Linked DNA regions of Thiocapsa bogorovii. The protein of the gene in region 2 interacts with the protein of the main gene of each other region in a pairwise test. Links are inferred from orthologs where the notes say so. Each region holds a gene or a part of one and is shown on either strand. Other genes may lie near its edges. The genes, in order: rlmN and LT988_RS20595.

The links.
Region 1: the proteins of LT988_RS20595 (region 2) and rlmN interact in binary tests that used the Escherichia coli proteins (3 or more experiments, as listed by UniProt). The link is inferred for Thiocapsa bogorovii from one-to-one orthologs.

What each region holds. Positions count from the first base shown.
Region 1 is NZ_CP089309.1:3,642,666-3,653,266, reverse strand. Bases 5,105-7,910 are described here. They hold rlmN (23S rRNA (adenine(2503)-C(2))-methyltransferase RlmN), read left to right. Parts: upstream 5,105-5,845; coding sequence 5,846-6,976; downstream 6,977-7,910. Other genes in these bases: LT988_RS16310 (RodZ domain-containing protein), read left to right, coding at 7,779-7,910; pilW (type IV pilus biogenesis/stability protein PilW), read left to right, coding at 6,973-7,767; ndk (nucleoside-diphosphate kinase), read left to right, coding at 5,409-5,837; LT988_RS16330 (acetyltransferase), read right to left, coding at 5,105-5,118. Outside these bases: LT988_RS16350 (energy transducer TonB), read left to right, coding at 1-761; LT988_RS16345 (bifunctional metallophosphatase/5'-nucleotidase), read left to right, coding at 911-2,419; LT988_RS16340 (fibronectin type III domain-containing protein), read left to right, coding at 2,844-3,422; LT988_RS16335 (hypothetical protein), read left to right, coding at 3,519-4,100; more of LT988_RS16330, read right to left, coding at 4,162-5,104; more of LT988_RS16310, read left to right, coding at 7,911-8,888; hisS (histidine--tRNA ligase), read left to right, coding at 8,946-10,220; LT988_RS16300 (YfgM family protein), read left to right, coding at 10,282-10,601.
Region 2 is NZ_CP089309.1:4,623,375-4,634,158, forward strand. What follows is about bases 1-2,989. They hold LT988_RS20595 (DEAD/DEAH box helicase), read right to left. Parts: upstream 2,200-2,989; coding sequence 802-2,199; downstream 1-801. Other genes in these bases: LT988_RS20590 (tellurite resistance TerB family protein), read left to right, coding at 1-662; gyrA (DNA gyrase subunit A), read left to right, coding at 2,561-2,989. Also shown: more of gyrA, read left to right, coding at 2,990-5,212; serC (3-phosphoserine/phosphohydroxythreonine transaminase), read left to right, coding at 5,472-6,554; LT988_RS20610 (phosphoglycerate dehydrogenase), read left to right, coding at 6,746-7,930; pheA (prephenate dehydratase), read left to right, coding at 7,930-9,036; hisC (histidinol-phosphate transaminase), read left to right, coding at 9,169-10,281; LT988_RS20625 (prephenate dehydrogenase), read left to right, coding at 10,278-10,784. UniProt on the Escherichia coli protein: DEAD-box RNA helicase involved in the assembly of the 50S ribosomal subunit at low temperature. Exhibits RNA-stimulated ATP hydrolysis and RNA unwinding activity. Acts before DeaD.

The DNA.
Region 1 (10,601 bases), 980 kb from region 2 along the record:
ATCCCGGCATCCGCATCGCTCTCGGAGGGGCCGGGGCTGCCGGTGGCGAGGGCGCAGCAGATGGGATCGAGTCCATCGAGGCAAACATCCCCCCGGCCGCGACCTTGGAGGCGACCGCGATCCAGGCCATCGGCGCCTCCGCCCTCGTCACGGCCACCGAGACGATCCGGGCTGCCGAGCCCCAACCGCCTCCACCGATCACTGCCGTGGAGCCCGCGAGCCCGAAGCCGAAAGCCGAGAGCGTCCGCGCCCCTAAGACCCCGCCGGCACGAACCGCTCGGGCCGCCCCTGAGCCGAAACCCGAGAAGAGAGCCCAAACAACAAAGCCCCCAACGAGCGGCGCCAAGACAGCTTCCGTCGATGCGAAAGCGGCCGGCAAAGCCAGCGCCAAACCTGGCTCGGGCGGCGGAGACGCCGCATCAGCGGCCGGAGCGGGCAGCGGCGGAACGGCCGGAAAGGCTGACGGGGGCAAATCCAAAGACCGTTACTACGCACAGCTCGCAGCCTGGCTGGAGCGACACAAACGCTATCCATCCCAAGCCCGAAAGCTGCGCCAGGAAGGCATCGTCAGGGTCCGTTTCGTGATCGACCGCAACGGGAAGGTCATCTCACATCGCATTGAATCAAGCTCCGGCCATACTGCGCTCGACCGTGCCGCATCGGAGCTTTTGAGACGGGCATCCCCGATGCCTGCGATCCCGGCAAGCATGGGTCGGTCTAGGCTGGAGATCGTGGTACCGATCGCATATCGATTGCGATGAAGCGGTGAGCCCCGTCGCAATCACGGCGATGGCTCGGGGCAGCCACTCGGATCGATTGCGATGACGCGGCCTCGCCGCCGTCGCGCCGTTTGGTGTCCGACCTCAACGACCCAACTCACCGTCCGTCGGTTCAACCCAAGGAACACGACATGCAGTCCGTAAGGCCCATCCACCGTTGGTCGTGGCTTCTCCTCCTTGTTCTGGGCCCCTCCCTTTCCGGAGCCGCCTGCGAGCCGGGAGACGCCCTGACACTCCTGCATTTCAACGACTTCCACGGCCAGCTGGAGCCCTACACCGACCCGCGCGACGGAACCGAGCGCGGCGGCATCGCCCGCCTTGCCGCGACCGTCGCCGAGGTTCGGGCGGAAGATCCGAGCCGCCCGGTCGTGCTGTTGTTCGCGGGCGACCTCCTGCAAGGGACACTGACCTCAAGTCTCTTCCTAGGCGTGCCCGACCTGGTGCTGTTCGAGCGCATGGGTGTGGACGCCGCGGTCATGGGGAATCACGAGCTGGACTATGGTCAAGAGGTGTTCCGCGGTTTGACCGAAGAAGCCGCCTTCCCTTTCCTGACCGCCAATGTGGCGTCCGACCCGGAGCCGCTGCCGGTGCTGTCTTCCATCGTGATCGGACGGCCGGGTGAACCGAAGATCGCGGTCCTGGGACTCACCACACCGGAGCTGACCACCGCCACCCATCCGCGAAACATCGAGGGCATCAGCGTGGAAGAGCCGATCGCAGTCGCCGGACGCCTGCTGCCTGCGCTGAGGGAAGACGCCGATCTGGTGGTGGTCCTCTCACACATGGGAATCGCGGACGACCGCCGGCTGGCCGAATCCGTGTCCGGCATCGACCTGATCGTGGGCGGCCACACCCACAACCTCTACGAGACGCCGGTGTTGACGGATAACGTGCCCATCGTCCAGGCCGGCGAGCGCGGCGGCTGGCTGGGACGCATGGATTTCAGCTGTCTCGAGGGTCGACTCACGCCCGACGAGTACGCCTTGATTCCCATCGACGCCGCGAGCCCGGAGGATCCGGAGATCGCCGAAGAGGTCCAACGCATCACGCTGGACGCCGAGCGGGAGCTCAATAAGGAGGTGGGTCTCAGTGCGCAGGAGCTCAGCGCCTGGCGCGAGCTGATTCGTCGCGAAGAAGCCCCGTTCGGCAACTTCGTGGCCGATCTGGCCCGCGAAATCACCCTGGCGGATGTCGCCCTATTCAACGGGGGCGGCTTTCGGGCCAGCATCCCCGCCGGGCCCGTCACCCTCAAGTCGATCTATCAGGCCTTCCCCTTCCGAAACGAGCTGGTTTTGGGTGAACTGACCGGCGCTCGACTGCTCGCTGCGCTCGAGCGCAGCGCGGCGCTGGACCCGTCGGAGAACCCCGGCGGCTTTCTCCAGGTCTCCGGGGTGCGCAACATCATCGCGGACGGACGACTTGCGAATGCCACGATCGGCGACATCCCCATCGATCCCGCACGCCGCTATCGGATCGTGACCTCCGATTTTCTCGCGGCCGGCGGAGACGGCTACGCGATGCTCGCGGAGATGACCGAACCCGTCATGACCGGACGCCTGATTTCGGACATGGTGATCGAGGGTTTTCGCACCGATAGCCCGGTGAGCGTCGCAACAGACGGGCGGATCCTGCGACGCTGAATCGCTGCGCGCCGCCCGAGTGCGCCTGGCCCATCCCGCTCACGCTTGCCCCTTCACGCGGCCCGAAGACGCCGGCAACCGCGGTCCGGCGACATCCGCGCATTGAGCTTCGCACACGCAAAGACGGCTCCCTTGGTCTCGGCACTCCCCGCAACCCGCTCTCGGCATGTCGTCGGCAATGTGACCCACCGCACACTTCGTTCCACGCGCCGCCCTCGTCACCCGTGTTTTGACGCCTAGGTCGCAGAACCGCCCCTGCGTAGCTGGTTAACTCAGCTCAAAGGGTACCGGAGTCAACGAGGGGCTCAACCCGGGACAAACCATCCGATTCGGTTCCCGAGCCCTCGGAGCCCCTCCGACACGCGCTGAGTAGAGAGTGATTCCGAGACCCGGCCTCGTCACTCGAACCGACACGGGGAACGCCATGCGACGCACTCGGGCACTCCAAGTTCACCTTCGGACCGACATCTACCTCGGCCTAGTTCTGTTTGCGCAGCTCTTCCTTCTGCTCTTGTTGTCATCGGCAAGCGGCTTGTCCGGAGCCACGACCGGCAGCGAGGTCAAACTCGTATGGAATGCGGTGAACGACAGTCGGGTCGCTCGCTACGAGGTGCACTACGGGACCGCCAGCAAGACCTACGATTCGAACGTTCAAGTCACCACCGCATCGGCGACCGTCTCCGGCTTGGAGGGCGGCTCGCAATACTTCTTCGCAACGCGGGCATGCACGAGCGACGGGGAGCTCTGCAGCGCCTTCTCCAACGAGGTGAATGTCGATATTCCGGGGACGCCGCATTCGGCATCCGGGGTCGTGACCATGCGCGCGGCGGCGAATGCTCGATCCGCTCGGCGGTCGGCCTCGGTCGCCGCCGATAACACCCTCTCAGCAACTCGTCCGGCCATCGAGATCGGCGAGGTGGAGATCAATCAGGAATGGCAATGGGTCGAATTCCAGCGCGCGTTCGTAGACCCGGTCGTCGTGGTCAAGGCGTTGAGTAACTAAGACACCGAGCCGGCGATCGTCCGGGTCGACGCGATCAACGCCAACGGCTTCTCGATTCGCGTGCAGGAATGGGACTCTCTCGACGGCGCACACGACTTGGAAACGGTCTCGTACGTGGTGATGGAGCGCGGGCGCCATCAACTGGCCAACGGAGCTCAGATCGAGGCCGGATCGCTGATCACCGGAACGACGCTGGCCTTCCAACGCCAGACCTTCAGAGCGTCCTTTGCAGACGCCCCGGTTGTCTTCGCGAGCGTCGTCAGTTTCAACGAGAGCGATGCCGTGACGGCACGGTTGCACGCGATCGCGTCCGACGGCTTCGAGGTCGGACTGCGCGAGCAAGAGGCCAATAGCCAACGGCATCGACCCGAACGTGTCGACTTCATCGCCTGGGAGGCCTCCACGGGTGTCGTCGACGGGATGCGATACGAGGTCGGACGCACCGGACGCAACGTCGACCACGAGGCGCACAACCTGGTCTACCAAACCGCGTTCGTACGGCCTCCGGTGCTCGTCGCCGACATGCAGACGACACACGGCGACGATACGGCAGCCCTGCGGTGGGATAATCTGAACGTCGACTCCGTGGAGCTGCGGGTCCAAGAAGAGCAGTCGCGCGATCGGGAGAGGACGCACGTGTTCGAGGAGGTCGGTTACTTCGTCGCCGACGTCGAATAGGCCCCGCACCGAGCCCGTGCCCGATGTCGCAGCGCCTCCTTGGAGGCGCTGCGACTTTTCGTTATGAGAACGCGGCGCGGAACCGCTCCAGAAAGGTTTCGTATTCGGCCTCGGGCAGCAGGTTGATCCCGGCTGCCGCCTTGCGCCCACCGCCGGTCGGAAAACTGCGGCAGAGCGCGTCCGCCCCGTCCGGGCGCGCGAGCGGGGCACGGACACTGACGAGAAATCCGCCCCCGGCCAACCGTGTCAGCATGGCGTGAGCCTGCTCGGGCGCCTGCCCGGCCAGCTCGTTGGCGAAAACGCCGCTGGCGCGGCGGGACCAAGGCTCGGCCGGCAGGACAAAGAGACGATGCCGCTCGCTCTCGAACGCGGGGTCAACGGCACGGGCACGGGCCATATCGTCGGCATAGCCGTCACGCAAGGCCGCGAACGTCGGATCCTCGACGATGAAGGCCAAGGGATCTGCGTAGGGCTGCAAGCTGCGGAAAAGGACGTCCGGGGCAAACAAGAGGTCGTCTACCGTCTCACCGTAACCGTTGTAGTTGAGGTAGATACCGAGGTCGCGCAACAGCCCGAGCTCGCCTTCGGTCAGATCCAAAGGCTCAGCGGCACGACGCGCGGACGCGTCGAAGTTATCCCCGAAGGTCCCGACCACGGCCCACGCGCGTTGGGAACCCTGTAGATAGTCATCGACCAGCAGACTGGTCCCTTTGTCGGGCAGCGTCTCGATGTGAACGTCGAGCGACGGGTGGACCGGGATCTCGCCGGCAAAGTGGTGATCGAAATAGCGAATGCGCGCACCCTGCCCGAGCAAACGCTCGACCGCACTGCGATTCTTGTCGAACGAGATATCGAGCGCAGTCACCCGATCGCCGTCGACCGCCTCGACCCGATCGAGCAGGGCAATGTCGCGTTTGACCCCGGTGACCAGGATGCTCTCGATCGGCTCGGCCAGACGCAGCTGCTGCAGAGCACAGAGACCGTCGGCGTCGCCGTTGAAGACATCGTATTGACTCATCTGGAAAACCGTTTGCGTGCAGATGGATGTCAGATGATTATCCGCCCAATCGCCCGACCGGTCCAAATCCGCATCCGCCATTCATGACGCCTCGCAACGCCGTTCACGCCGAACACGGCTTTGCCGGCGTTGCTCGAGGCGTTCGTGATCGGTAGACTTTGCAATCCACTCAAGTCTCCGACGGGGTCGGGCCGCGTGGCGAGCCAACGGGCAGATTGTCCCGGGGAACTCAGCTCGCGATTCCGCCGATCCGACCCAACCTCTTTTCGAATCCTCTATTTGGAACCAACATGGCCATCGAGCAGACCCTGTCTATCATCAAGCCCAACGCCGTGGCGAAGAACGCCATCGGCGCCATTTTGAGCCGTTTCGAAGCCGCCGGGCTGCGCATCGTCGCCGCGCGAATGCTTCACATGAGCAAGGAACAGGCATCGGCCTTCTACGGGATCCACCAAGGCAAGCCCTTCTTCGACGAGTTGGTCGAATTCATGACCTCCGGTCCGGTGATGGTCCAGGTGCTCGAAGGGGAAGACGCGGTCGCGAAGAATCGCGACATCATGGGCGCGACCAACCCGGCCAATGCCGCGCCGGGCACCATTCGTGCGGACTTTGCCGATTCATTCACCGAAAACGCGGCACACGGCTCCGATGCCGTGGATACCGCGGCCGTCGAGATCGCCTTCTTCTTCCCGGAAGGCGTCTGCCCGCGCACCCGCTGAGGATCCCCGTGACCAACGCCGAGCTCAAGCCCAATGTCCTCGACCTGGATCTTGCCGACTGCGAGAGACTGGTGCTCGGGCTCGGTTTCAAGGCGTTTCACGGCCGCAGCCTCTTCAAATGGATCCACAAGCATGGCGTCGTCGATTACGACGCCATGACGGACCTCTCCAGGGCGTTGCGCGATGCACTGCGCGAGAGCGTCGAGATCCGACTGCCCCGAATCATCTACGATCAACCCTCGGCAGACGGAACCATCAAATGGATCATGGAACTGGAAGACGGCCAGCGCATCGAGACCGTCTTCATCCCGGAGGGACGCCGCACGACCATCTGCGTCTCCTCGCAGGTAGGGTGCGCGCTTAACTGCTCCTTCTGCGCCACCGCCACACAAGGCTTCAACCGCAACCTGACGGTCGGCGAGATCGCCGGTCAGATCTGGCATGCGACACGACAAATCGGCACCGCGCCTTCGAACGTCGTCATGATGGGCATGGGCGAGCCGCTGGCCAATTTCGATGCCGTCGTCAAGGCGATGGCGATCATGCAAGACGACTTCGCTTACATGATCGCGAAGACACGCCTGACGCTCAGCACCTCGGGCATCGTCCCGAATATCTACAAGCTGCGCGAGGTCAGCGACGTCTCGCTGGCCGTGTCGTTGCATGCGCCGAACGATACCCTGCGCGACCAGTTGGTGCCGATCAACCGCAAGTACCCGCTCGCCGAGCTGCTGCCGGCCTGCAAGGCTTACGTGGGTGCCGACAAACGCCGCCGCATCACCTGGGAGTATGTGATGCTCGACGGCATCAACGACAGCCTAGCGCATGCCAAGCAGATGATCCGCTTGCTCGAGGGGATCCCGTCGAAGGTCAACCTGATCCCGTTCAACCCGTTCCCCGGCAACCAGTACGGCACCTCGCCGCCCGAACGCATCGAGGCCTTTCGCGCGCGCCTCGCCGGGGCCGGCATCTTCACCATGACCCGCAAGACACGCGGCGACGAGATCGCCGCTGCCTGCGGACAGCTCGTTGGGCGGGTCGAGGATCGCACCCGTCGGCTCGGGCGCGTCGCGGTCCCGATTCCGTCGGAGAGCCCATTGGACGGCAGTTTCCGGGCCGGGAAGGCGGCGAACTCATGACGAGTCATCTCGCCGTCCGCCTCGTCACGCATGCCGTCATGGTCCCGAGCGCGCTCTGTTTGGGCTTGTTCGGCTGCGCGAGCAAAGCCAACCGACAAGACACCGACCCGCTCGGGCTGGATCCGCAGGACAGCCCCGCCACCCTCTACGTCGAAATGGCCGAGGAGTACTACAATCGCGGCCAGACCGAGGTCGCCTTCCGTCGCGCCCAACAGGCGATCGAGGCCGACAGAAAGAATCCCAAGGCCCACGTGTGGCTCGCCTTCATGTACGAGGAGATGGGCAAGCCGGACCTCGCGGCGACGCACTACGAGCGCGCCGTCAAGCTCGCCCCGAACAACTCGGATGTCCTCTACGCGTTCGGGGCCTATCAGTGTCGACAAAGACACTACGCAGAGGCGGACGTCTACTTCAAAAAGGCACTTGAGAATCCACTCTACGCAACGCCTTGGGTCGCGATGACCAACGCAGCCACTTGTGCGAGCAGTGCCGGTGACGCGGCCAAGGCGGAACGCTACTATCGCGCTGCGGTCGGCGCCAACCCGGGTTTCGGCCCGGCGCTGGTGAAGCTCGCGGAGATCGAGCTCAAACGCGGCAACATGCAGGGGGCGAAGCTCTATCTGGATCGCTTTTTCGAGCCGACGACCTTGCGCACCCCGGCAACGGCCCGCGAGGCACTCGCCGCCGCGGTCACAACCGAACGCGCACTAGGTAACCGAGCCCGCGCAGCCGAGTACGAGAAGGCGTTGCGCGCGAGCTTTCCCGATACACCCGAGACCCGCGAGCTGTAGGGACCTCACGAGTGACTAACCAGACACAATCCACCGACCCGAACGACCAGAACGTAGTCGAGTTCGGCGATAGCCCGGGGCGACGCCTCCGGGTCCAACGCCAATCGCGTGGCCTGGCGATCGAGCGGATCGCGACACAGCTGCACCTCAAGCCCGAGGTCATCGAGTCGCTCGAACAGGACCGATTCGACCTCTTGCCCGGCCCGGTCTTCGTCACCGGCTATCTGCGTAACTACGCGCGTGCGCTCGGGCTCGACCCGGCACCTCTGATCGCGGCCTACCAGTCCCATGCCGAAAGCACGGACGCCGTCTTGCCGTCACGCCGTATGTCGGGCTCGGGCGCGGGCTCGGAGCTCGATTCGGGCGGAACCCGCATTCTGGTGCGCCTTGTCAGTTTTGCCCTGGCGGCTGCAGTCATCGCCGTAATCGCGCTCTGGTGGCACGATCGACCCGAGGTAGCGCCGGAGCTCGAGACTGAAACGGCCGGAGTCGAGCCGGACGAGATCGCGCTCGATCCGGCGTCTAATTCGGTGGATGCAAGCGTCTCCGGCGCCGATGCCGAAACAGCTGACACAGCGTCCGAGCCGGCCGACCGGACGGACCGAACGAGCGCCGATTTTTCCGAGACCTCGGAGCCTCCGCCCGCGGATCCTTCCGAAACGGCTCCACAGCAGACACCGGCGACGCTAGCCTCGTCGGCAGCCGACCCGGAGGTCGAACCGTCCTCGGAGGCAGCACCGCCCCCGCTCCCCGAGATCGCGCCGAGCCTTGCTGGCGATCCCCCGGTGCAATCGACAAGCGAGTTACCCGATCGGACGCCGAGTCAGCCGCAGGTCGATCCCCCCGCTTTCGCCGAGCCTACGGCGTCAGAGAAAGGGATTGTTCTGGAGTTTACGGGCCCCTCGTGGCTCGAAGTGCGCGATGCAGCCGGGGAGCGCCTCATCGTCGGCGAGATGAAGGCCGGAGATCGGCGCGAGGTCACCGGGCAGGGCCCGTTTCGGTTCACGGTGGGACGGGTCAACAACAGCAGCATGACTGTCGACGGCAAACCCTTTGATCTGGAGGCCCGTTCGCGCGGCAACGTGGCGCGCTTCTCGCTCGACCCGGAGTCACCCGAGTGACGGCTCGCTCGGGCCGAACCACGCCGAATCTCGCCCGCACACATCGAGCCGGGGAACATGGGTAAACACATTCAGGCGATCCGCGGGATGCACGACATCCTGCCCGAGGCCGTCCCCATCTGGCATCGTATCGAGGACACCGCGCGAACGATTCTTGCGGGGTACGGCTATGCCGAGATCCGCACTCCGATCCTCGAGGTCACGGATCTGTTCAAACGCTCCATCGGCGAGGTCACCGACATCGTCGAAAAGGAGATGTACAGCTTCGACGACCGCAACGGCGAGAGCTTGAGCCTGCGGCCGGAGGGTACCGCCAGCTGCGTGCGCGCGGCGGTCGAGCACGGGCTGATCGTCCAGCCTCAGCGCCTGTGGTATCGCGGCCCGATGTTCCGCCATGAGCGCCCGCAACGCGGCCGTTACCGGCAGTTCAATCAGATCGGCGCCGAGGTCTTCGGGCTCACGGGACCGGACATCGATCTCGAGCTGATCCTGCTCACCGCGCGCCTGTGGCGCGCGCTCGGACTGCAGGGTCTGCGCCTGGAGATCAACAGTCTCGGGGACCCGGATGAACGTCGGCTCTATCGCGAACAGCTGGTCACCTATCTGGAAGCGCGGCGGGAGCATCTGGACGCCGAGAGTCTCCGACGTCTCTACACCAACCCGTTGCGCGTCCTGGACTCGAAACATCCGGAGACACAGAAGGTCGTCGCGGATGCACCGACGCTGATGGATCACCTCAGCGACGATTGCCTGGCGCACTTTCAGGGCATCCGTCACGGTCTGGATCAGGCGGGCATCCCGTATAGACTCAATCCGCGGCTGGTGCGGGGTCTGGATTACTACAATCGCACGGTCTTCGAGTGGATCACCGAAGATCTCGGCGCCCAAGGCACCGTTTGTGCCGGCGGTCGCTACGACGGTTTGGTCGAGCAGCTCGGTGGCCGATCGACACCTGCAGTCGGCTTCGCCTTGGGACTCGAGCGACTGGTGGAGCTGCTCGCGCTCGGAGGCCATTCCGGCGAGCCTGCAGTGCACGCCTACCTGGTCGCGGTCGGCGATCAGGCACAGCTCGAGGCCCCGCTTCTGGCCGAGCGCCTTCGCGATGCCCTGCCCCGTCTGCGCCTCATGGCCCATTGCGGCGGGGGCAGCTTCAAGAGCCAGTTCAAGAAGGCCGACAGAAGCGGCGCAACCTTCGCGCTCATCCTCGGCGAGGCGGAGTTGGCGCAAGGGATTGTCGGCGTCAAACCCTTACGCGACGAGAGCGGTCAACAGGAGCTTGGTTTCGACGATTTGGTCGATTTCCTGACCCGCGAGATCGCGAGCCCGGATTGATGGCTGCGGGCGACGACTTCAGTCGAGCCGCACGCGAATCCACGTCACCACGGAGAGAGCAGTGAGTTACGAAACCGACGACGAAAAGGTCGAAGCCATCAAGGCCTGGTGGAAAGAGAACGGTGTGGCGATCGTCATGGGCATCGCCATCGGACTAGGCGCGATCGTCGGCTGGCGTTACTGGGGCGATTACCGCGACAGCGTCGCTGCTCAGGGATCGACAGTCTTCGACCAGGTCCTCGCGAACGCCGCCACCGGTCAAACCGAGGCGGTCGTGACCCAAGCCCGGATGCTGAACGAGGACTTCTCATCGACCCCCTATGCCGCACTCGGCAAGCTGGTCGAAGCGAAGGCGCTCTACGAATCCGGCCAAGCCGAGGC
Region 2 (10,784 bases):
GGGGTGCCGGCGGCGATATGCTGGGCAACCTCCTGGAAATGGCCAAGGGCGCGCTCGGGAATGCCTCGCAGAATCCGATGCAAGCCGGCGGGATCGGTGCCGTGCTCGGCTCGGTCTTGGGCGGCGGAGGAAAGTCCGTGAAAGGCGCGATGACCGGGGGTGCGCTCGCGATGTTGGCCGGGATCGCCTACAAGGCGTTCACCGAATCGGGTCAAGCGGCTCAGGCCGGCGGACTGCCGGCTGCGAGCGGAGCGCCGGAGTTGCCGTTGGGCCTCAGAGCTCCGCAGACCGCGGCGGAGGAGCAGGCGTTGGAGAACACTGCGCAGTTGGTCATCAAGGGTATGATCAACATCGCCAAGTCGGATGGCCAGGTGAGCGTCGACGAGATCCAGCGTATCGTCGGCAAGATCGAGGCCGCCGGCATGGGCGCAGATGCACAGGAGTGGTTGATGACGGAGCTGCGCCAGCCGCTGAATCTCGACGCCTTCGTGGCCGAGATCCCGAGCCCGGAGGTGGCTGCCGAGGTCTATGCCGCGTCACTGCTGGCCGTCGAGGTCGACACCCCTCAAGAGCAGGACTATTTGCGCCGGTTTGCCGAGAAGGCCGGACTGCATCCTCTCGTTGTGAAACACATCCACCAGTCGATGGGCGTCACGGTCTGAGGGCGCGGGGTTGGGCCCTTCGTCCGCGACGGCAACGCGGGCAAGGGCGTGAAACCTCGAACCATCGGCAGTTCGGTTCAGTGTCTTGGTGGCGGCAAAGGTGCGGAGCCCGCGTGCGGGATGGATGTGGGCGCGGGGATCAGCTTTTCGCCCCGTCGCCGTGCTCGGGTTCAGGCTGGGCTTGATGCGGCCGTCTTTTTCCGAGCGGCGCATGACCGGCCTCGACCCCGACCTCACTTCCCGCAGTCGGTTTGGGGCGACGCCTTTTTCCGATATTCTTGCGGTCGCGCAGGCGATCCTTGGGCTTTGGCGCGGCGGCCTTCGCACCGAGGGCCTTGGCCGCACTCTTCTTTTTTGCCCCTTTTTTCGCACCCGAGCGTTTGGTCGGACCCTTGAAGGAGGCCTTGAGCCCTTCGATGCTGCGACGCTCGAGGCCGAGATTCAGATACCGCTCGATGCTCTCCAGTCGATTCCATTCGGCGGCACCAACCAGCGAGATGGCCACGCCCTGCTCCCCGGCACGGCCGGTACGCCCGGTGCGGTGTAGATAATCGTCCCCGCTGCGCGGTAGGTCGAAGTTGATCACTCGCTCGACACCGGGGATGTCGAGCCCGCGTGCCGCGACATCGGTGGCGATCAGGACATTGACCCGCCCGCTGTGCAGCAGCCCGACGACACGATTGCGCTCGCGTTGCTCCAACTCCCCGTGCAGTACGGCCGCGCGTTGACCCTCGCCGATCAGATAGTTGCCGAGCGCCGTCGCACCGTCGCGGGTGTTGGTGAAGACCAGTGCCTTCTCGTAGGTCTCGTTGCGGAGCAGCCAGAGGATCTGCTGCTGCTTGTGCTCGGGACCGTCGCTCAAGATGACCTGATGCGTGATGTCTGGATGCTGCTCGCGTACCGGATTGACGGTCAGTACGCGCGGATCGCGCAGCAGGCGCTCGGTGATACGACTCAGGCCTCGGTGGTGCAGGGTCGCCGAGAACAACATCGACTGGCGCGTCGGGTTGGTCCGGCCGATGATCGTGAGGACATCGTCGACGAAGCCCATATCGAGCATGCGGTCGGCCTCGTCGAGGACCAGGATCTCCAGGTCGGTCAGGTCGGCCTCGCCCTTCTCGAGAAGCTCGAGCAAGCGACCGGGCGTCGCCACCAGAATCTCCGGGTTCTTGCGCAGGGTCGCGATCTGATGCGCCCTTGAGTCGCCGCCCGTAATCACGCCGTTGTTCAGGCGCGTGTAGCTGGCGAGGCGAGTGAAGTGCACATGGATCTGGCGGGCCAGCTCACGGGTCGGCACCAACACCAGGGCGCGCGTCCCGCTGTCGGAGCGAGGCGCGCCGACCAAGCGCTCCATGACCGGCAGCAGAAAGGCGGCGGTTTTCCCCGAGCCCGTCGCGGCCGAGACCAAGAGATCGAGACCCTCCATCGCAGCCGGGATCACCTGAGCTTGGACCTCCGTCGGGGTCTCGAAGCCCTCTTTTTCCAGTCCGCGCATGAGGGCGTCCGGAAGCAAAAACTCAGCAAAGTTCCTGTTCATGTGCGCCACGATACACCAAATACGGGCCTTCGCGGCAGGCGGACTGCGTCGCCGCGCAGCTCCACCGCCGCCGACGTCTGACTCCACCGAGCATGCACGGAGTTGTCGCCATATCGCACGCCCCCGCGCACCCCGGGCCGGCGTTGCGCCTCCTCGCCACAGCGGAAGTAATCAGGTTGTCCTGGAATCGACCGCCGTGGTCTCCGGTTGCCCCTGAGGCAGGGCGAATCGGCGACAAAGTCGCCGTTATGGATGGGGAAGGGGTGCCCCGCGTGGTAAACTTCACCGGCTAATCATCCGTACAAACGCGGCCCGTTACGGTGCTCCGCGCGGCACGCCTCAACGTCGGTTTACCACGCCCATGGCAGATTTCGCGAGAGAAGTTCTTCCCATCAATCTCGAGGACGAGATGCGTCAGTCCTACCTCGATTACGCCATGAGCGTGATCGTGGGGCGCGCGCTTCCCGATGTGCGCGACGGACTCAAGCCGGTTCACCGGCGTGTCCTCTTCTCGATGAGCGAGCAGGGCAACGTCTGGAACCGTGCCTACCGGAAGTCTGCTCGCGTGGTCGGCGACGTCATGGGTAAATACCACCCTCACGGTGACTCGGCCATTTACGACACCATGGTCCGCATGGCGCAGCGCTTCTCGATGCGCTACCTGCTGGTGGACGGGCAGGGCAACTTCGGCTCGGTCGACGGGGATCCCCCCGCGGCCATGCGCTATACCGAGGTGCGGATGACGCGCATCGCCGACGCACTGCTCGATGACCTCGACAAGGACACGGTCGACTTCATACCCAACTACGACAACACCGAGCATGAGCCGGTTGTCCTCCCGGCGCGCTTCCCGAATCTGCTGGTGAACGGCTCATCCGGCATCGCCGTGGGCATGGCCACCAACATCCCGCCGCACAACCTGCGCGAGGTCATCGATGCCTGTCTGGCGACCATCGACAACCCGTCGATCACCATCGAGGAGCTGATGGTGCTGGTGCCCGGCCCGGATTTCCCGACCGCGGCGCTGATCAACGGCGTGCGCGGTATCCGCGAGGCCTACCGGACCGGTCGCGGCCGAGCGGTCATCCGTGCCCGTACCATGATCGAGGTCCAGAAGCGCAGCGGGCGCGAGGCGATCGTCGTCACCGAGCTGCCCTACCAGGTCAACAAGGCGCGTCTGCTCGAGCGCATCGCCGAGCTGGTGAAGGAAAAGAAGATCGAGGGCATCGCCCAGGACGGTCTGCGCGACGAGTCCGACAAGGACGGCATGCGCGTCGTCATCGAGCTTAAACGCGATGCCTACGCCGAGGTGCTGCTGGCAAACCTCTACCAGCACACCCAGATGCAGCAGGTCTTCGGTATCAATATGGTCGCCCTGGTCGACGGCCAGCCGCGGACTCTGAATCTCAAGCAGATCCTCGAATACTTCATCCGTCACCGCCGCGACGTGGTGACGCGCCGCACCCTCTTCGAGCTGCGCAAGGCCCGCGACCGCGCCCACGTCTTGGAAGGCTATGCGATCGCGTTGGCGAACATCGACGAGATCATCGCCCTGATCAAGGCATCGGCCAACCCGGCCGAGGCGCGCGAGGGACTGATGGCGCGGACCTGGGCGCCCGGCTCGGTGACCGGCATGCTCGAGCGTGCCGGCGCGGAGCAGACCCGCCCCGAGGAGCTCGAATCGGCCTTCGGTCTGGTCGACGGGGGATATCGGCTGAGCGAGCGCCAGGCCAAGGCGATCCTGGATCTGCAGCTTCAACGCCTGACCGGGCTGGAGCAGGACAAGATCCTCGACGAATTCAAGGAGATACTCGACAAGATCGCCGCCCTACTGATGATCCTCTCCGAATCCGATCGCCTCATGGACGTGATCCGCGAGGAGCTCACGGCGATCCGCGATCAGTTCGGCGACGACCGGCGCACCGAGATCCAGGTCGACCACACCGACCTCACCCTGGAGGACATGATCGCGCCTGAAGAGGTCGTGGTGACGATGTCGCATCAGGGCTACGTCAAGGCCCAGCCGATCAGCGACTATCAGGCGCAGCGGCGCGGCGGCAAGGGCAAGAGCGCAACCTCCTTTAAGGAAGAAGACTTCATCGACCGCATCTTCGTGGCCAACTCGCGCGACACCGTGCTCTGCTTCTCCAGTCGCGGGCGCGTGTACTGGCTCAAGGTTTACGAGCTGCCGCAGGCCGGTCGCGGCGCGCGCGGTCGGCCGATGGTCAACCTGTTGCCGCTGGAGCAAGGCGAGCGCATCAACGCCGTGCTGCCTGTGCGCGACTACGAGTCCGGCTATTTCGTCTTCATGGCGACCAGCGCCGGCACGGTCAAAAAGACCCCGCTCGACGACTTCTCGCGGCCCCTCTCGCGCGGCATCATCGCGATCGATCTGCGTGAAGACGAGTATCTCATCGGCGTTGCCATCACCGACGGCAAGCAGGACCTCATGCTCTTCACTTCCGCCGGCAAGGCGGTGCGTTTCAGCGAGGGTGCGGTCCGCGCGATGGGTCGAACCGCCCACGGCGTTCGCGGCGTGTCACTTGCGCCGGGGCAAAAGGTGATCTCCCTGCTCGTGCCCGAGCCCGGCACCGTGCTCAGCGTGACCGAAAACGGCTACGGCAAGCGCACCCGTGTCGAGGACTTCCCGACCAAGGGTCGCGGCACCAAGGGTGTGATCGGCATCAGTACCTCCGAGCGCAACGGTGCCCAGGTCGGCGCCGTGCTGGTGCGTCCCGGCGACGAGATCATGTTGATCACCGAGGGCGGCACACTGATCCGCACCCCGATCGATCAGATTCCGGTCGTGGGTCGCAGTGCGCAGGGCGTGAAGCTGATCAATCTCGGCGAGGGCGAGCGGCTTGTCTATCTCGAGCGGATCGTCGCGCTGGAGGGCGAGAAGGAAGGCAATGGGGATCTTGCCGAGCATCAAGATCCGGACGAGGCGAACGACGAGCCGAACGATGATGATCAGTCTCCCGATGCCGATCCCGACAGCGATCCGCAGGCATAGAGCAACCGCTGTTGTCGGTTTTCGGTTGGCGCGCGCTGCGGACGCGCGCCTTCTAAACCGCGTTCGGAGCGAAATGCTGAATTTCGAGTGAGCTCACCGTTCGGCGCATCCACGGCCTTTCGCGGGGGCGTGGTTTAAAATGATATATGTTTTAATAGTTTAAACCGCGCCGGCTCCAACGCTCGTCAAGGCTGTCGGGGCCGATTCCATCCAAAAACATCGCATACCGCGCCGGGCGCGGTTTAACGGAGATCACAGAATGGCTCGGGTTTACAACTTCAGCGCAGGCCCTGCAATGCTTCCTGAGCCTGTCCTAAGCAGGGCGCGCGACGAGATGCTCGAGTGGCGCGGCAGCGGCATGTGCGTCGCTGAAATGAGCCATCGCGGCAAGGAGTTCATGTCGATCGCGGCCCAAGCCGAGGCCGATCTGCGCGAGCTCCTGGCGGTCCCGGCCAACTATAAGGTCCTGTTCCTTCAGGGCGGCGCATCCACACAGTTCGCAGCCATACCCATGAATCTCCTGCGCGGCGCGGCGAGTGCGGACTATCTGAACACCGGTTCCTGGTCCAAGAAGGCGATCGCCGAGGCGCGCCGCTATGGTCAAGTCCATGTTGCCGCCAGTACCGAGACCGAACGCTTCACCCGTGCGCCGTCTCAGGACGAGCTGACCCTGAGCGACGATGCCGCCTACGTCCACTACACCCCCAACGAGACCATCGAGGGCGTCGAGTTTCCCTATGTCCCGGATGTCGGCGACAAGCCTCTGGTTGCGGACATGTCTTCGACCATCCTGTCGCGCCCCATCGAGGTCTCGCGCTTCGGACTCATCTATGCCGGTGCCCAGAAGAACATCGGCCCGGCGGGGCTCACCATCGTGATCGTCCGCGAGGATCTGCTCGGCCAGACCCTGTCCGGGACACCGACCATGCTGGACTACAAGGTCCAGGCCGACAACGAGTCCATGTACAACACCCCGCCGACCTACGCCTGGTATCTCGCCGGACTGGTCTTCGAGTGGTTGAAGGGCCTTGGTGGCCTGGATACGATGGGCAAGATCAACGCACGCAAAGCCGAGCTCCTCTATAAGACGATCGATGACTCGGGCTTCTTCAAAAACCCGGTCGCGCCGGGGTCGCGCTCCTGGATGAACGTCCCCTTTACCCTCGCCGACCCGGAGCTGGACGACACCTTCATCAAAGAGGCGAAGGCCGCGAACCTGACGACGCTCAAGGGCCATCGTTCGGTCGGCGGCATGCGCGCAAGCATCTACAATGCAATGCCGCAGGAGGGCGTCGAGGCGCTGGTCGGCTTCATGCAGGAATTCGAGCGCAAGCACGGCTGAACCGCGTCATCGGCGTGACATGCGCGGTCCGGGTTTTGGTTTTGCGCTGCATGTCACCTCGGCCCTCGGCGCGGACGCGGTTCAGGATGATCTTTTTTTATTTCTGAATCGCGTCGACTGAAAGGCCGGTTGAAGCGCGCGACGCTCGACCCTCCAATCCAACATCCGCTTATCACTCAGGACGCGATTCAGTGTTCAAAATACAGACGCTTAATAATATCGCCGTCGCCGGGCTCGACCGGTTGCCGCGAGACCGCTACGAGGTCGCTTCGGAGATCGCCCATCCGGATGCCATCCTGGTGCGATCGGCCAAGATGGAGGCGGCCGACATCCCGTCGAGCGTGCAGGCGATCGGGCGCGCCGGCGCCGGGACCAACAATGTTCCGGTTCAGGCGATGACCGAGCGCGGCGTGGCCGTCTTCAATGCGCCCGGCGCCAATGCGAATGCCGTCAAGGAGCTCGTGATCGCCGGCATGTTGATCGCGGCACGCAATATCGGTCAGGCTTGGCGCTTCGCGCGTCAGCTCGAAGGTGACGACACGGCCATTCATCAGGCGGTCGAGGCGGGCAAGAAGCAGTTCGTGGGCTTCGAGCTGCCGGGGCGCACGCTGGGCGTCATCGGTCTCGGCGCGATCGGGGTCAAGGTCGCCAACGCGGCACGTTCACTCGGGATGCGCGTCGTCGGCTATGATCCGACCATCACGGTCCAGCGCGCCTGGCAACTCGAGAGCGACGTGCAGCCGGCGCTGAGCATCGACGATCTGCTCTCGCGCTCGGATTTCGTCACCTTCCATGTGCCGCTCACGCCCGAGACGCGGCACATGATCAACGCAGAGCGGCTGCGCACACTGCGCAAGGGCGCTGTCCTGCTGAACTTTTCGCGCGACGGGATCATCGACGACGACGCGGTCGTCACCGCGCTGGATCAGGGCCACATCTATGCCTACTGCTGCGATTTCCCGAGCAACCTGTTGAAGGACCACCCACGGGTGATTACTCTGCCGCATCTCGGTGCCTCGACCAAAGAGGCGGAGGAGAACTGTGCGGTGATGGTCGCCGACGAGATCCGCGACTATCTCGAGAACGGCAACGTGACCAACTCGGTGAACTTCCCCGAGATCAATCTCCCGCGCAACGGCGGCTACCGAATCGCGATCGTCAACAGCAATGTACCCAACATGGTCGGGCAGATCTCGACCGATCTGGCTGCAGCGGGGCTGAATATTCTCGATATGCTCAATCGTTCGCGCGGCAACGTTGCGGTGACCCTGATCGATATCGATCAGCGGTGCTCGGAAGACACGGCGAAGCAATTACGCGGCATCGGCGGTGTCCTCTCGGTGCGTTGTCTCGGGGCTCGGGAACGGATCGACTGATGGAGGACAAGAGCGCAAAGGGCGACGCATTGGATGACGTGCGGAATCGGATCGACGCGATCGATCTGGAGCTGCTGGGTCTGATCAGCGAGCGCGCCCGTTGCGCCCAACAGGTCGCCCACATCAAGACGGCGGCCGACGGCGGTCGAGTGCAGTTCTATCGGCCCGAGCGCGAGGTCGCGGTCCTGCGTCGCATCAAGGCGGCCAACCCGGGTCCGCTCGACGGCGAAGAGGTGGCCCGCCTCTTTCGCGAGATCATGTCCGCCTGTCTGGCTCTCGAGCGCCCGCTCAACGTCGCCTTTCTCGGTCCGGCCGGGACCTTTACCCAGGCTGCGGCCATCAAGCACTTCGGCCACTCGGTGAAGACCTTCGCCTTGGCCACCATCGGCGAGATCTTCCGCGAGGTAGAGGCCGGCTCCTGCGATTTCGGCGTGGTCCCGGTCGAGAATTCGACCGAAGGCGTGGTCAGCCACACCCTGGACATGTTCATGGCCTCGCCCCTGATGATCACCGGCGAGGTGAGTCTGCGGATCCACCATCACCTCATGAGCGTGACCGAGGATCTTTGCGCGATCCGCACCGTCTATTCTCACCAGCAATCCTTGGCGCAGTGCCGCGGCTGGCTGGATCGACATCTCCCGAACGCCGATCGTGTCGCCGTGGGCAGCAACGCCGAGGCCGCCCGTACCGCCGCGACGGAGGAGGATGCCGCGGCTGTCGCGGGCCTCCAAGCCGCCGAGATCTACCGACTCAAGGTGCTCGCCGAGCGCATCGAGGACGAACCCGGCAATACCACCCGTTTCCTCGTCATCGGTCCGCAGGACTCTCGCCCGAGCGGCCAAGGCCAGGACAAGACCAGCCTGCTGCTGTCCTGCCGCAATCAGGCCGGCGGCCTCCACACCCTGCTGACACCGCTGGCCGCCCACGGCATCAGCATGACCCGCATCGAGTCACGTCCCTCACGCCGCGGCATCTGGGATTATGTCTTCTTCATCGACATCATGGGTCACAGAGACGACCCCAAGGTCGCGCTCGCGCTTGAGAACCTCAGGCAGGCATCGCTTCTGTTCAAGGTGCTCGGGTCTTATCCGTTGGCGGTGCTTTGAGCCTTCGGGCCGCATCCGTTATGACAGGTTCCTCGATCGGGAGTCGATCGAGGTCGCGTCCCATGTCGAGCCTTCGGTTGATCTGGCGACCGAGGACATCCAACCATCACAGCTGCAGCCGAGCCGCTACTCATGACTGTCCAAGACAATCCATTCCTGCCCCTGACCGCACCCGGAATCGCCGGACTCACGCCTTACGTCCCCGGCAAGCCGGTCTCGGAGTTGGAGCGCGAGCTCGGTATTCGCGACTCCGTGAAGCTCGCCTCGAACGAGAATCCGTTGGGCCCAGGCCCCCGTGCGCGCGAAGCGATCGCCGGTCTTATGGGCGAAATCGGTCGTTATCCCGATGGTGGCGGCTTCGAGCTGCGACGCGTGCTCGCCGAGTTCCACGGTGTCCCGCAAACGGCCGTGACCATCGGGAACGGATCGAACGACGTGCTTGACCTGATCGCCCGAACCTTCCTCTTTCCAGGCGTGGAGTCGGTCTTTTCCGAGCATGCCTTCGCGGTCTATCCCATCTCGACTCAGGCGGTCGGTGCGACCGCGCGGGTCGCCAAAGCGCGTGAATACGGCAATGATCTCGACGCGATGGCGCGTCTCGTGACGGACAAGACGCGCGTGGTCTGGATCGCCAACCCGAACAACCCGACCGGAACCTGGTTGGCGGCCGCGCCGCTGAAGTCATTCATCGAGGCCATACCGCGGACCTGCATCGTCGTGATCGACGAGGCCTACACCGAGTACGTCGGCGAGCCGGACTTCCCGGACGCCACGCACTGGCTCGAGCAGTTTCCGAATCTCATCGTGACCCGGACCTTCGCGAAAGCCCACGGGTTGGCTGCGCTGCGGGTCGGTTACGGACTCAGCGATCCGCATGTGGCGGATCTGCTCAACCGGGTGCGTCAGCCGTTCAACGTCAACGCGTTCGCCCAGGCGGCCGCGGCCGCGGCAATCGGCGATCGCGAGCATGTGCGCGCATCGGTCGAGCTCAACCGTGCGGGGATGCGCCAGTACCTCGATGCCTTCCAACGCATGGGGCTCGGGTACATCCCGTCGGTCGGTAACTTCATCACGGTCGATGTCGGTCGCCCCGCGGGTACCGTGAATCATGATCTGTTGAAACGCGGTGTCATCGTGCGACCGGTCGCCAACTACGGTCTGCCCAATCACCTGCGCATCAGCATCGGCCTGGAAGCGGAGAACGCCCGCTGCATCGCCGCGCTCGAGGACATCCTCGCGTCATGATCGAGCGATTGGCGATCATCGGGGTTGGACTCATCGGCGGATCCCTGGCGCGGGCTCTTCGGGAGGCCGGCGCCGTGAAGCAGATCGTCGGCTGCGGGCGCGGGCTCGCCAACCTCGAGCGGGCGCGCGACCTCGGTGTCGTGGACCTGCTGACACGGGATCCCGCCGAGGCGGTGGCGGGCGCGGACATGGTGTTTGTCTCGGTGCCGCTCGGCGCCATGCGCGGTGTCTTCGAGGCGATCCGCGACCGGCTCGATCCCGCGTCGGTGGTGACCGACGGGGGTAGCGTGAAAGGCAGCGTGGTGGCGGATGCGAGCGGTGTCTTCGGCGGCGTGCCGCCGCGACTGGTTCCGGGTCATCCGATCGCCGGCACCGAGTACAGTGGCGTAGAGGCGTCCTTTGCCGAGCTCTACCGTCAGCGTCGCGTCATCCTGACCCCGTTGCCCGAGACCGACGCCGATGCACTCGCACGCGTCACCGCGATGTGGGAGACCTGCGGTGCC